Linked DNA regions of Pontibacter liquoris. Each later gene encodes a partner of the first gene's protein in a complex. Links are inferred from orthologs where the notes say so. Each region holds a gene or a part of one and is shown in the gene's direction. Other genes may lie near its edges. The genes, in order: smc and LWL52_RS13980.

What was found.
Region 2: the proteins of smc (region 1) and LWL52_RS13980 are in contact, whole or in part, in a crystal structure (PDB 3ZGX), measured with the Bacillus subtilis proteins. The link is inferred for Pontibacter liquoris from one-to-one orthologs.

What each region holds. Positions count from the first base shown.
Region 1 is NZ_JALEBG010000001.1:2,185,755-2,194,080, forward strand. The notes cover bases 1,864-5,958. They hold smc (chromosome segregation protein SMC), read left to right. Parts: upstream 1,864-2,221; coding sequence 2,222-5,758; downstream 5,759-5,958. In the rest of the region: LWL52_RS09030 (16S rRNA (uracil(1498)-N(3))-methyltransferase), read left to right, coding at 1-608; LWL52_RS09035 (DUF4159 domain-containing protein), read left to right, coding at 638-1,306; LWL52_RS09040 (hypothetical protein), read right to left, coding at 1,349-1,858; LWL52_RS09050 (MmcQ/YjbR family DNA-binding protein), read right to left, coding at 6,066-6,425; LWL52_RS09055 (1-acyl-sn-glycerol-3-phosphate acyltransferase), read right to left, coding at 6,483-7,037; LWL52_RS09060 (hypothetical protein), read right to left, coding at 7,136-7,762; LWL52_RS09065 (patatin-like phospholipase family protein), read right to left, coding at 7,854-8,326. UniProt on the Bacillus subtilis protein: Required for chromosome condensation and partitioning.
Region 2 is NZ_JALEBG010000002.1:145,534-152,729, reverse strand. What follows is about bases 2,507-5,471. They hold LWL52_RS13980 (segregation and condensation protein A), read left to right. Parts: upstream 2,507-3,586; coding sequence 3,587-4,357; downstream 4,358-5,471. Other genes in these bases: LWL52_RS13975 (lysylphosphatidylglycerol synthase transmembrane domain-containing protein), read left to right, coding at 4,471-5,471; dxs (1-deoxy-D-xylulose-5-phosphate synthase), read right to left, coding at 2,507-3,075. Also shown: LWL52_RS13995 (alpha/beta fold hydrolase), read right to left, coding at 1-531; LWL52_RS13990 (GxxExxY protein), read right to left, coding at 616-993; more of dxs, read right to left, coding at 1,159-2,506; more of LWL52_RS13975, read left to right, coding at 5,472-5,529; LWL52_RS13970 (FAD-dependent monooxygenase), read left to right, coding at 5,577-6,719; LWL52_RS13965 (hypothetical protein), read left to right, coding at 6,849-7,196. UniProt on the Bacillus subtilis protein: Participates in chromosomal partition during cell division. May act via the formation of a condensin-like complex containing Smc and ScpB that pull DNA away from mid-cell into both cell halves.

The sequences.
Region 1 (8,326 bases):
CGCTGGTAGATGGCGTTGGCGGGCTTTATACCGCCATCATCCAGGATGCGCACCCTAAAAAATGCAGCCTGCAGATCATTGAAAAACAGCTGGAGTATAACAAGCTGCCACACGAAATTCATATTGCCGTGGCGCCAACCAAGAACCTGGACCGGATGGAGTGGTTTGTGGAGAAAGCCGTGGAGATAGGTATAAACGAGATCACTTTTCTGTTGTGTGAGCATTCGGAACGCCGGCAACTGCGCCTGGACCGGCTGGAAAAGATAGCGGTAAGCGCCATGAAGCAGTCGCAGAAAGGCTACCTCCCGCTCTTGCATGAGTTGGTGCCCTTTCAGCATTTTGTGCAGACCTGCCAGCCCGAGCAGACATTCATCGCTCATTTAGAAGATGATGCCACCAAAGGTATAAAGGAATTTTATAAGCCCGGGCAGCCGCACTGCATCCTCATCGGGCCCGAAGGAGACTTCTCTCCGCAGGAGATCGCCCTAGCTTATAATGCCGGCATCCGGCCGGTTACGCTGGGCAAAAGCAGGCTGCGTACCGAAACGGCCGCTTTGGTGGCCTGCCACACGCTACATGTACTGCACGATGTGCTGGCCCCGTTATAAAGTATGGCGAACGTTTAAAGCACCGGATTATGAAAAAAAGCATCCTCCTGTTTCTGCTCTTTGCCGTTGTGGCAGCGCCTGAATTGCTGGCCCAGAACCCGGGCTTTAAAATTGCCAAGCTCAAGTATAACGGCGGCGGCGACTGGTATGCCAATAAAACTTCGTTGCCCAACCTGATCCAATTTTGTAACCGGAACCTGAACATGAACATCGCCCCCGAAGATGAGGTGGTGGAGGTCGGAAGCCCGGAATTGTTCAGCTACCCGTTCGTGCATATGACGGGGCACGGGAACGTTGTTTTTTCGGATGCAGAAGCGCAGAACCTGCGCAAATACCTGCTAAGCGGCGGCTTTCTGCACATCGACGATAACTATGGCTTAGATAAATTTATCAGGCGGGAGATGAAGAAGGTCTTCCCCGAACACGAGTTTGTAGAATTGCCTTTTGATCACCCGATCTACAAGCAGAAATTTACGTTTGCGCACGGCCTGCCCAAAATACACGAGCACGATAACAAGCCGCCTCAGGGCTTTGGCATCATTCACGAAGGCAGGCTGGTGTGCTTTTATACCTATGAAACGGACCTGGGCAATGGCTGGGAAGACCAGGAAGTATACAACGATCCGGAAGCCAAAAGGCAGCAGGCCCTGCAAATGGGAGCCAACCTGTTAACCTATGTGCTCACCCATTATCAATAAGAAGATTTTACCCAGTTTACCGTAATTTATACCTGCTCCGGCTCACTCATACTTGCGCTTAAATATCTCCGATAGTATAAAAGCATCTTTGGCTGTGGTCGGGTTTCGCAAAAGCTCTTTGTAGGGCTGCTGCTTGGCCTGGACTTTATCGTAAGCATTGAAAGCTACCTGCCGGCGCTGCTGCGACTGCCGTAACACTTGCCGGGCCTCTGCCGGCTTCTCCCACGATAACTCTCTAACAGGCATTTCCTCGTAATTTATCACTACGGGCTGCGGCCTGGGTGTAAGTTCCTGCCGCACCTTTTCTTTGGCCGATTGTACCAGCACCTCTCCTTTTGCCAGCGGCTTTTGCGCTTTTGGCTGTAGCTCCCGCAACATGTCTTCCAGCGAAGTAGCTGGCCTGGGAGGCTGCAGCGGTTTGCCTTTGGAAGTATAGCGGGTGTCCTCGGGTAGATGGGCGTCGTCGGGTCCTTTAAACGCTTTCAGCCACTTGGTAAAGATCAGATAGGCAACCCCGAGTAAAATATAAAGTATGATTTTGAAATCTTCCATAGCGTATTTTTCTATTCCAAGATAAGCAATAAAGCAGCCCGATACAAATGGTGGGTCCGGCTTAGTTAGGCGCTCCATATACCACACATTAAACGCCTTTTACTGTGCAGCGGGTTCTTCCCGCACCGGGCAGCTCTGGCGCTGAGGTTATACTTTGCTCTTCCAAAAACAGCCCCTGCAAAATGCCAGCAGCAGAAAGATACAAACTGCGCCATAGCGCTGTATTTGAAGGATTCCATTCTATAACAGGGGCCAAAGTATAAATTTCTTTGCACCACTTCTCAGAAATCAGGCGTTCGGTTCATGCAGGTAACTAAAATACCCTTATTTTTGAGTTAGGTTTATAGATTTCCGCTAACGCGAATGCAAGTATCAAGATTAGAAATCAAAGGATTTAAAAGTTTCGGGGACAAGGTTGTTATCAATTTTGATAACGGCATAACCGGGATTGTAGGGCCAAACGGCTGTGGCAAGTCTAACATTGTGGATGCCATCCGCTGGGTGCTGGGCGAGCAGAAAACCCGCAACCTGCGCTCTGATAAAATGGAGAACGTGATCTTTAACGGCTCCAAAACCCGTAAACCGGTGCAGCTGGCCGAGGTGTCGATCACGTTCGACAACAACCGTGGCGTGCTGCCCACCGAGTACTCGCAGGTAACGGTAACCCGCAAATACTACCGCAACGGCGACAGCGAGTATATGCTCAACGGCGTCACCTGCCGCCTCAAAGACATCAACGAGCTTTTCCTGGATACGGGCATCGGCTCGGACAGCTACGCCATCATCGAGCTGAAAATGGTGGATGAGATCCTGAACGATAAGGAAAACTCCCGCCGCCTTTTGTTCGAGGAAGCCGCCGGCATTTCGAAGTTCAAGGTGCGCAAAAAGCAAACCCTCAAAAAGCTGGAAGAAACCGACGCTGACCTGGAACGCGTGGAAGATGTGCTTTTCGAGATCGGCAAGAACATGAAAACGCTGGAACGGCAGGCAAAGCAGGCCATCCGGTATTTCCAGTTGAAAGAAGATTACAAGAAACACAGCCTGGAATATGCGCGGCGCAATGTATCCCAGTTTCAACAAACGCTGGAGCGCCTGGAACAGGATGTGCAGCAGGAAAGCACGTTAAAGGAAAACTATATTGCGGCTGTTACCGAAGCGGAAGAAGCTATTGCAGACCAGAAGCAGGAACTGAACCAGACCCAGGAGCAACTGGCCGAGATGCAGAAATCCATGCAGGTGCAAACGGCAAAACTGCGCCAGCTGGAAAATGATATCAAGCTACGTTCCGAGCGCAGCCTGTTTCTGAAAGAGCGCGTGCAGCAGCTGCGCATGCAGATAAGCCAGGATACGGCTACCCTCGACCATACCCAGCAAAGTATAGCTGACCTACGCGAGGAACTGGAAACCGTGCAGGAGCAGTTTGCAGACGCCGAGGAACAGGTTGGCGAGCTGAAAGAGCAGGTGCAGGAAGCAAACGAGCAAAAGATGACGCTGCAGGATGCCTTCCAGGAACTGACGCAGCAGCAGAAAGCAAAGCAGAACGAAGTATACCAGCTCAACAAATCACTGGAGATCAGCCAGGTGCAGATCCAAAGTATAAACCTGGAGCTGGAGCGTATGCAGCAGCAGCAGCTCACCGCCGACGAAGATGCCCGTTTATTTATGGAGCAACTGCAGGAGGCGCAGCTTAACCTGGAAGAGCGCACCACCTTGCTTGTGCAATTGCAGGCCCGGGAAGAGTCGCTGCTGGAGAGCATCGAAAAAACAGAGCATGATATTGAAGCGCTTAAAACGCAACTGGTAGACCTGAACCGGATGCTGGACGCCCGCCAGAATCAGTATACCCTGACCCGCTCGCTGGTCGAGAACATGGAAGGTTTTCCGGAAGCGATCAAGTTTTTGTGCCAGGCAGAAGGCTGGTCCAAGCGGGCTCCTCTCCTTTCTGATATCATCTCCAGCAAGCCTGATTATAAGCCGCTTATCGAGAGTTACCTCGAGCCCTACATGAACTTCTTTGTGGTAGATTCGCTAGCTGATGCGCTGGAAGCAACCAGCCTGCTGAAGCAGGAAAACAAAGGGCGCGCCAACTTCATCATCCTCTCCGAAGTGGAAGAGCTGGAGCCAACGGCCACTTTCAGCGAAGGCAAACTGGTAGCGGCCTACGAGGTGGTTTCGGCAGATAAGAAGTATGGCAGCCTGCTGAAGTATATGCTCAACAACGTATACATCAGCGAGGATACGGAAGACGATTTCTCTTCTGAAGATTACCGCACGATTATTCTTAAAGATGGCTCGGCCATCAAAAAGCCGCTGAGCTTATCCGGCGGTACTGTGGGCTTGTTCGATGGTAACCGGTTAGGCCGCAAGCAAAACCTGGCGCAACTGGAAGAGGAAGTAGCCGCGCTCACCAAACAGGTAGACCTGCTGCAGAGCCGCATTAACACGCAAAACCAGATCCTGCTTAACTATAAAGGAGAGTCGCAGAAAGAGCCCATCAAACTGATCGAAAAAGAAGTAGCCCGTTTGCAGCAGGACCTGCTCACTGTGCGCATCAAGCATGAGCAGCACCAGCAAAACCAGCGCAACTTCGATCAGAAGCAGGACGAGCTGCAGGAGCGCCTCTACGCCCTGCGGGAACAAACGCAGGAAGTGTCGCCGCAGGCAGCGGCAGACCAGCAGGAATTGCAGCGCCTGGAAGAAGAACTGGCCGTTTACACCAACCAGCTCAATCAGCAGCAGGAACAGATCGCGGTGATTTCGGGCAGGTATAACCAGGAAAACATTACGTTCCATCACCTGAAGAACCGCCTGGCCAGTTTGCAGCAGGAGATCAGCTACAAGCAGAAAACGGTAGAAACAAACCAGGAGCGCATCACCGGTTTTAAACAGGAATTGGTAAAATCGGAAGAGGAAATTGCCGGAGCAGATAGCTTTATTTTCGAAAATCAGGCCGTGGTGGAAACAATGGTGGAAGCCCGCCGCGAGTATGGCTATGAACTGGAGGAGATCGAGAAGCAATACTTTAGCCTGCGCGGCGAGCTGGACGAGAAAGAGAAAGTGATCCGGGAGCTGCAACGCAAACGCCAGAATGCCGATGAGTTGCTGATGCGCATGCAGCAGGCCAAAAACGATACGCAGCTCAAGCTGGTGGCTATAAAAGAGCGCCTGGCAGCAGAATTCAATATTTCGGACGAAGACTTTGCCAGCCCGGCACCGGAAGCCGAACTGCTGATACCCCTCTCGAATGATGAGTTGAGCAAGCACATAGCAGAAACCAAAAGTGCGCTCGATAAAATGGGACCGGTAAACGCCATGGCGGCCGAAGCCTATACCGAGATCGAGGAGCGGAACACCTTTATTACTGAGCAACGCAACGACCTGGTTAATGCCAAGAACATCCTCATCGACACCATCAACGAAATTGACTCGGTGGCCAAAGAGAAGTTCATGGATGCCTTTAACCAGATAAAGCAGAACTTTATACTTGTGTTCCGCAGCCTGTTCACCGAAGAGGATAACTGCGACCTTGTGATCTCCGACCCGAGCAACCCGCTTGAATCCAAGATCGAGATCATGGCCCAGCCAAAAGGCAAGCGCCCGCTTACGATCAACCAGCTATCTGGAGGCGAGAAAACGCTGACAGCTATCTCGCTGCTATTCTCGATTTACCTGCTCAAGCCGGCACCATTCTGTATTTTTGACGAAGTGGATGCCCCGCTCGACGATGCCAATATCGACAAGTTCAACAACATTATCCGCAAATTCTCGCAGGACTCGCAGTTTATTGTGGTAACGCACAACAAGCGCACCATGGCCTCGACCGATGTAATGTATGGCATCACCATGATCGAAGCCGGTATCTCCCGCGTTATACCTGTAGACTTAAGGCAGATCGCTTAGTATAATCTTTCGATAAAAAAGAGCCGCAGCTAAAACGTTAGCTGCGGCTCTTTTCATTTATACTTATTTCTATTTTTTACCTCAGGTAGCAATTTACAAATGCTCTGTAAGTATAAACCCACCCTAATCCGTCCATGAAGGTGAATCACCTACTATCCTGGGGCATGTGTCAACTTGTGCTTACTACCCTGATTAGAGTATACTTGTAAAAAAAAGATCAAGCAAAGGTTTATCACTTCTAATCTTGTTTTACCTGGCAACACAAGCTAATTCTTGGGCTAGTGAATCAGGTAATTAGTTGATGTCACTAACGATCTTGCTCTGTCAAAAACAGTTGATGCTGTATTTTTTTCGGGAGTTTGGATCGTACCAATTCATACGACTGCTTAACATAAGATTCCCACTCCTGCATAGATAACCGCCCCCACTCCTGCACCTGCACCCATTTGTTCCGCGCCATGTAGGGTGCCGGAATCACTTGCGGTGAGCTGGAAAGCTCGTCAAACTCTTCCTCTCTTACTTTAAACGATACCGCATGGGGTGCTTCCAGCGAAGTGACACAAAACATCTTGCCTGCTACCGAAAAGCAAAGATCAGCGCCCCACTTGATGTCTTCGCTTACGCCGGGTAATTGCAAGCAGCATTCGCGCAGCTTTTCTATGTCCATTGATTTATATTAAGTATAAAAAGAATAGCTTATTGTGAAAGAAACTTGAGTCTATACCTAGCGAACGCCGTTTTCAGGAAAGCGCCCAGACTTAGTACGGTAAAAGGCTTGGATCTTCTCCAGGTCAGCATCAAAATCACCTGAAGGATAAATGGTTGGTCCGATACCTGCTTCTTTTTTAGCATAATCCAGGTAGCCCAACACGATCGGAACGCCTGCCCCCTCGGCCACATAATAAAACCCACGGCGCCAGCGGGGCTGGTATTTTCGGGTGCCTTCCGGGGTTACCATCACGCACATGTCCTGGCCAGGTCGCTCATCGAAAATCCTGATCATGGCATCTACCATGCGCGTGTTTTTGGAACGGTCGATGGGCAGTGCGCCCATGCGCCGGAGCAAGCCGCCGAAAGGGAAGCCCATGAACTCCTTTTTGATTGTGAACCGAATCGGAGCATCCATCAGGTAAAAGGCAGCGCGGGCATAGATAAAATCCCAGTTACTGGTATGTGGGGCAGCCACCATCACACAGCGTCTGTTCTCGGGAGTAAGCCCCCCGTGTAATGTCCAGCCCGATACTTTAAAGATGAGCTTGGATAGATATTTTGCAAACATGGTTTATGTAGGTATAAGCGCCTGTCACCGTTACCGCTCCTCAGCAGCAGGGTCAATGGCAGCTTAAATATAAGGTATAAATTCCTACATACCCCTATTTACAAGGCCTGCTTGATAACATTTGCTCTTTTGCGAAGCAAATAAGCCTGTACGCCAAAGCCCAGCATAGGTCCATAAGTGATGTAAGACTTTCCGTTTTCGATCTGTTTGAAATAACGCACGGAAAGGAGGGGCTCGAGCGAGAACTTTTCATTAAAAAAGTAAGCATAGCCTACGCCCAGCGCACCCGCGTACAGGTTGTTCTTCTCGCCTGTCGAAAAGTTTAGCAAGCCCATCTCAAGCGAGAGCTCACCAAATACCCCGTTATCCAGGTAATAGCGCGTAAAGGGCCCTGCCAGCAGCATGGTTTTCCGGAAAGGTTTGTTTTGCTCGGCATTGGAGGTAATTTTCAGGCTTTCATGATTCATGGTGATGTTGAGTCCAACGGCGAAATCATGGAGCAGAAAATAGCCGTTTTTAGCCTGCAGCATGGCCTGTATCTTGGTGCCCTCTACCGTCTGGCCGGGGAGGCTCAACTCATCAGTCATTTTATCAGCCGTGGCATTCAGGGTACCCCCAATCAGGATGGAACCCTGCTTTATCTTGGCATTCATGATGAAACTTTTGTTTTCCTGCGCCAAAAGGGTGATGGGCAGAAAAAAGAGCAGGAATAAAAATGAACGCATAAGTCAGGATTGGTTTTGAGCTTATACGTAAATCAGCAAAGGTTATGTTCTATAAATTACAGATTTTTATAGCAAAAATTATAATTTAGGATTATTTATATAGTAGCTGCTTAATATGCCGTTCCATTTGCATGGTATAGCGGTAGCCGATATCAAAAATCTCATCTGCTTTCCGGTAATTGACCAGCCTGTAGTATTTCAGCTCCTGCGGCTCCAGCAACATATCACACATAGGAATCCGTAGTTTCACATTGTTGTTGATGGCAAGCAGCACGGTCCGTTCCAGCATACTCCGGAAAGAAGTAACCTGCGCCTGATGGTTAACAGGATTCACATGCACGCCAATCTTAACATCGCAGTTATTATAAAGCGGATCAACGGGAAGGTTGTTGAGCAGCCCGCCATCGTTGAGCAGCTTGCCGTTAAAGGAAACAGGCTGATAAAGGATAGGCACGGCAGCGGAGGCCATCAGTGGCCGGATGAGCTCACCGGAAGAAAAGTAGGCGGTCACGCCTTCGTTCATCTCGGTAGCACTCACCACTACAGGAAGCTTTAGATCTTCGA
Region 2 (7,196 bases), on another replicon or contig:
AGCACCTATAACGCTTTTCTTTGGCGTAGCACGGCCAATTTCCTTCATCATCTCGATCTCAGGTTTGAGGCGTTCGCGGTTTTCACGGTAGAAAAGAGGCTCCACAAACGGGTTGATAAAGTTCTTGACGCCATGGCGCTCCACGTAGGAGATGGTTTTGTCGCGGTTTTCCTTTTTCTCATCGGTATCGGGCAGGGCGGAGGAGTGGAAAAGACAAAGTCCCTGCAGCAACGGGCCATACTTCTCCGCAAAAGCCATACTCACATAGCCGCCCATCGAGTGCCCGATCAGCAAATACTTTTGAATGCCCAGTTCGTCCAACTGCCGCTTCACATCATCAGCCATACTTTCCATCGTATAGCTGCTCACGGCATGGGTGTTGGCGCCAAAGCCGGGCAGGTCGAGGGCAACGGTCCGGAACTGTTGCTGCAGGGGGCGCATAAAGTCCGTCCATACTTCTTTGCTCTCGCAGAAGCCGTGCAGAAAAACCAATGCGTCGCCGGTACCGGCATCGAGGTAAGTGTTAGCCATTTTTGTCTGAATCAGGATTTACAGGATTTTAGGATGAACAGGATGATCTTCAAAAGTATAAAATGGAGTTAAAATTTGCTTCTACTACCCTTTATACCTGCTGTTGAATATCTTTTTGTATTGCAGGCTGCTTGCTCCAAAATTAATGAGAAGACCTACGGGCATGTTGTAGGCAAAAACATAATTCTTAGCCTGCGCCAGGTGTACGTCTTCCAGGTTTACTAGCGCCTTAAGCTCAACCACGATGTTATTCTCAACTATAAAATCAGCTCTGCGGCTACCTACTTCAACTTTGTTGTAAAATATTGTCTGTTCTTTCTCCCGGTCGAAACCTAACCCGGCATGCTCCAGTTCTATCGCTAAACATCGCTGATAAATTATTTCCTGAAAGCCATTGCCCATAGTGTTATGAACTCTCATGGCACAGCCAATTATTTTAAATGTGAAATCATCCAACTGCATGAAGTCCTATACGACATCAACTATGATTATTTAGTTTTTCAAACAGAAATCCTGTCCATCCTTTCATCCTGTAAATCCTGATTCAGACAAAATAAAAGGTCTCACAAGTATAACACCTGTGAGACCTTTTATCTAAAATTTAAAATCTAACGTCTAAAACCTACGCTATACTTTCACCGGCACGCCCAGCAGTTGGCGAACGGTGTTTTCGATTGCGGTAGGATCGAAGCCGGCTTCTTTCTGAAGTTCCAGCTGGGAGCCGTGCTCGAAGATCGCATCCGGAATGCCCAAGCGTTTTACCTGTGCCGTGTAGCCGTTGTCGACCATAAACTCCAGCACTGCGCTTCCGAAACCGCCGGGCAGGCAGCCGTCTTCCACGGTAATCACCTTGTCATACTTGCTGAAAATATGGTGAAGCAGTTCCTCGTCCAGTGGCTTGGCAAAACGCATGTCGTAGTGGCCCGGTTTGATGCCCTCGTAACCAAGTTTCTGGCAAACATCTACGGCATAGTTGCCGATGTGGCCAAAGGTCAGGATAGCCACTTCTTCGCCTTCCTGCACCGTACGGCCCTTGCCCACTTCGATCAGTTCCAGCGGGGTGCGCCACTGCGGCATCACGCCTTCGCCACGTGGGTAGCGGATGGTAAACGGACCGGCGCCGTCCTGTGAGGCCGTATACATTAAATTGCGCAGTTCCTGCTCGTTCATCGGAGCCGATACCACCATGTTGGGCAGACAGCGCATAAAGGCAATATCGTACGCACCGTGATGGGTAGGGCCGTCGGCGCCGGCAAAACCGGCCCGGTCGAGGCAGAACACCACGTGCAGGTTCTGGAGGCACACGTCGTGCACCACCTGGTCATAGCCGCGCTGCATAAATGAGCTGTACACGTTGCAGAACGGCACCAGCCCCTGCGTAGCTAAACCAGCTGAAAACGTAACGGCGTGCTGCTCGGCAATGCCCACGTCAAAGGCACGGTCGGGCATGGCTTCCATCATGATATTAAGCGAGCAGCCCGACGGCATGGCCGGGGTAATACCCATGATCTTAGGGTTTTGCTCGGCCAGTTCTACCATCGTATGGCCAAACACATCCTGGTACTTGGGTGGCTGCGGCGTGTCAAAATGTTTTTTGTAGATCTCGCCCGTGATCTTGTCGAACGTGCCGGGCGCGTGCCATTTGGTTTGCTCTTTCTCGGCCAGGGCAAAGCCTTTGCCTTTGGTGGTAACGCAATGCAGAATTTTCGGACCCGGAATGTGTTTTAAGTCTTCCAGTACCGATACCAGATGGTTGATGTCGTGGCCGTCGATTGGGCCGAAATAGCGGAACTTCAACGACTCGAACAGGTTGCTTTGCTTGAGCAGGGTAGCTTTAACGCCGCTTTCCACTTTAGAGGCGATGTGCTGTGCATTGGGGCCGAACTTGCTGATTTTGCCCAGCACGTTCCAGATCTCGTCGCGCACTTTGTTATAGGTGCGGGAGGTTGTAATGTCGGTTAAATATTCTTTGAGTGCGCCTACATTCGGGTCAATGCTCATGCAGTTGTCGTTGAGCACCACCAGCAGATCGGCGTTGGCTACGCCGGCGTGGTTCAGGGCTTCAAACGCCATGCCGCCCGTCATGGCACCATCGCCGATCACGGCAATGTGGTGGCGGTTAAACTCGTGCTTATACTTGGAGGCGACCGCCATGCCCAGGGCTGCCGAAATAGACGTGCTGGAGTGGCCTACGCCAAAGGTATCGTATTCGCTTTCTTTGCGTTTTGGAAAGCCGGAGATGCCGCCATACTTGCGGTTAGTATGGAAAATATCGCGGCGACCCGTTAAGATCTTATGCCCGTAGGCCTGGTGCCCCACATCCCACACCAGCTGGTCGTAGGGTGTGTTATAGACATAATGCAGCGCCGTAGTGAGCTCCACCACCCCCAGGCTGGCCCCAAAATGACCGCCATGGATGGAAACAACATCAATGATATACTGCCGTAGTTCCTGGCTCACCTGCAGCAGCTCTTCGGGCTTTAATTTCCGAAGGTCGGCAGGTGATTGAATAGAGGCGAGCAGCTCTCCGGGTTTAATGATCATAGAATTGTCTTTATAGACCTCTAACAAAATAAATCAGCTTTAGTTTACGATCTCCGGCAAAGCAGAAATCATACCCTTTCAACCAATTTGTAAAGGTAATAAAATAAAAAAAACTAGCAGCCCTTTTAGCGCCTTTCCCAACTTACGCAGCCGGTTAATTCAAGTTCTGAAATATAGTATAAACTATATTATTGCCTTTGCGAACCGTTCGGGCCTGCCTCTCAAATGCACAGCCTCCGGACCGGGGTGTGCAAAGTTATACTTGCGCGATGTAAAAGTTGTTCTGAAGGAGGCCGTCCATCGGTGAGGGGCAAGGCTTTAGGCAGCCATAGGCGCATTCTGGCGAAAAAGATTAATTTTGTGGACGGCGCAGCGTTAGGTGTGTAACGGAAGCAGGAGGAAAGAATAGCAACAGGCCAGTAAATCCTCAGGCAGCGATTTATACCTGGCTTATACTTCTGCTGATGCTGCCCGGCATTTTAATGGTATTTGCTTATTAAGACGTATAAAGGTGAGTTTCGAGATTAAATTACCGTTGTTTGAGGGGCCCTTTGACTTGCTGCTCTTCTTTATCGAGCGTGATGAGCTGGACATCCACGATATTCCGATCTTTCAGATCACCAACGAGTTTATCGGCTATATCCGGCAGCTGGAGCAGCTCAACATCGAAGTAGCCAGCGACTTTATCCTTACGGCCGCCACGCTGATGCGCATCAAAGCGAAAATGCTGCTGCCGCGCGCCGATAAAGACGAACAAGGCAACGAGATTGACCCCCGTCAGGAACTGGTGCAGCACCTGCTGGAGTATAAAAAGTATAAAAGCGTTATTCCGGACCTGGCCCAGATGGAGGAGCAGCGCATGGCCCAGGAAAACCGCGGCAACATACACCCTGAGCTGCAGCAGATTGCCAATGCCAACCACTTTGAGTACGAGCTGCAGGACCTGAACCTGTACAAGCTCATGCGGGTGTTCGAAAAAGTGATGGTGCGCTACGAGGAAGAGCAGAACCGGCCCAAGCATACCGTTATTACCTACCCTTATACCCTGGAAGAGCAGCGGGACATTATTCTGCACATGGTGCAGCAGCGCCGCCAGCTCGCTTTCTCACAGCTCATTGCCGAGTTCCCGGACAAAATAGGCATGATCTTCAACTTCCTGGCTATTCTCGACATGCTGCAGCTCAACATAATTGGCGTGGAAGTAGGCGAGGGCTTCAACGATTTTATTATTACCAGGGCAGAAGGGCAGGCCACCCAGGTAACACAACTGTTTGTCGAATAGCCAGCACAATCGTTGGTTAAATGCCCGGTAAGCCTCGTATAGCACTTACCCGGCACAACCTAATTTGTTTTTTGCCCTGCGCCGCGCCGCAGGCAAAGAGCCGCACTACCTACATGGACCAGAACAAGAAGACCATATTAAAAAGCTTTAGCCCTGTTAAGATCCTGATACCAGTGTTGTTGGGACTTGCCGCTACGGCCTGGCTTTTTATCAAGGATGATAAGCTCAACGACCTGAAAGGCATTACCGAGGCGCACTGGGGCTGGCTGCTGGCCGCCATCGTGGTGCTCATCATCCGCGATGCCGGCTACATGTACCGCATCCGCCACCTCACCGACAAGTTTCTGACCTGGCGCAACAGCATCGATGTGATCATGCTCTGGGAATTTGCCTCGGCCGTTACCCCATCGGTGGTGGGCGGCACCACGGTGGCGACCATCATCCTTAACAAAGAAGGCATTCCGCTGGGCAAGTCGCTGGCTTACGTCATGTTCACGGCCGTGCTCGATAACATGTTCTTTATACTGGCCGCACCCATTGCCCTGCTGGCCACGCAAGGAGAGGTGTTCCCTACCTTTGGCCTGGACCCTTCCTATATTTCGCAACTCAAAGCGGCCTTTTACATCAGCTACGGCCTGATAGCAGTGTATACCTTTATGATGATCTATGCGCTGTTTATCCGGCCCCGTGCTTTTAAATGGCTGTTGCTCAAAATAACGTCTATCCGTTTTCTGCGCAAGTGGCGGGTAAGCGCTTTCCAGCACGGCAATGAAATTATCTGGGCTTCCGAGCAGCTGAAAGGCAATACGGCCGGCTACTGGACCAAGGCGATCGTGTCTACTTTATTTGTCTGGTGCGCGCGTTATTTCTTACTAAACTGCCTTATTGCCGCTTTTGTAGACATCAGCCTGAGCGAACACCTGCTCATCATTTCCCGCAACCTCATTTTCTGGATCGTGATGCTGATCGCTATTACGCCGGGCGGCGCAGGCATTGTGGAGATGGCTTTTCCGAGCTTCTTCGGCTTGTTTCTGGGTGCCTACAGCAGCATTGTGGTGGTGCTCTACCGCCTCATTACCTACTATCCGTACCTGGTGCTGGGCTCCATTTTCCTTCCAAAATGGATCGCCAAGGTATTCGGCAGGCAGCAGGAGACTGAAGTGCGGGTATAGGCTAGCGGCTACCCAAGCACTAATCATGTAGCACTACTAAGTATAAAATGAAAGCCATCATTATAGGAGGAGGTATTGGCGGTTTGTGTGCAGCTATTGCCCTGCAGCAGCAACAGATCACAACCACGGTTTACGAAGTGGCGCCGGAACTGAAACCCGTGGGTGCCGGCGTAGGCCTGGCAGCCAATGCCATACAGGGGCTGCAGCGCCTGGGCGTGGCCGAAGAGGTGGTGGCGCGAGGCAAGCAGCTCACCAGCCTGGTCATGTTTGATGCTGCTGGCAAGGTGATCAGCAACATGGATACCCAGCCCCTGAGTAGCAAGTATGGCATCAATAATTTCGTCATCCACCGGGCCGACCTGCACGCCGTGCTCCACCAGCACCTGCAACCCGGTACGCTGGTGCTGAACAAGCGCTGCCAACGTATAGATCAGCAAAACGGACAGGTGACCGTGACCTTTACAGACGGCACCCAGGCTACCGCCGACCTGCTGATCGCTGCCGACGGCATTAACTCGGTGGTGCGCCGGCAACTGGTGCCACAAAGCAAGCCCCGTTATGCCGGCTATACCTGCTGGCGCGCTGTGATTCAAAATCCGGGAGTAGCGCTCAACGAGATGATATCGGCCGAAACCTGGGCGCCGCAGGGCCGCGTAGGCATGGCGCCGCTGCCAGGCAACCGCATTTACTGGTACGCCTGCATTAATGCGCCCGAAGCGAATGAACGGATGCGGCAACTCACGCCGGCGCAACTGGCGCAGCACTTTACCGGCGTACACCCGCCGGTGCCCACTGTGCTGGCTGCTGCCAGGCCTGAACAGCTCATCTGGGGCGATATTTACGATTTAAAACCGCTCCGAAAGTTTGCGTACGGGCGGGTGCTGCTGTTGGGCGACGCAGCCCACGCCACTACGCCCAACATGGGCCAGGGCGCCTGCCAGGCCATAGAAGATGCCGTGGTGCTGGGGCAATGCCTGGGGCAGGAAACACGTATAGACAAGGCGCTGGTAAGGTATGAGCGGCGGCGGCTGGCCCGCACCGCCAAGGTTATCCGGCTATCGAGGATGTTAGGGGCTGTATCACAGTGGCAGAACCCGTTGCTGGCCGGCGCCCGTGATGCGCTGTTCCGGCTGATGCCGCGGCAGGTAGAACAAAGCCAGATGGAATGGCTGTACGGGGTAGATTTTTAACCGGGTAGATTTTTAGTTAACTTGGGCTGTATGCAGCCACAATTTATACCTGCCGGCGCGCACGGGCACACAAGCCCTGGGCCGGGTGTCAGCCGCTAACGTACATCTCTATATTACAACCTATACCTTATGCGAAAGAACCTGCTGCTTCTACTGACTGTACTGACCCTGCTGAGCTGCTCAGACAGCAACAACAAGCTGCTGGACAACCTGCAAACGGCCGTTACCGATGGTGAGGTTGGTTCGAAAGGTTATAAGGAGGTGCAGCTGGCTGACCTGACAGATTTTGAATGGGACACGCTCTACTACTTTCAGGCGGGAGAAGATAAGCGCGTCATCAGCGATGCCATCGGCTTCCGGTGGGAAGGAGAACCAGTGCCGCAGCTAAGCCGCCGCCTTTTGTTTGTGCACCAGGGCAAAGTGGCCTCGTTTGTGGATTATAATTACCGCGAGTTCCCGCTGGTGGTGTATGGCTGC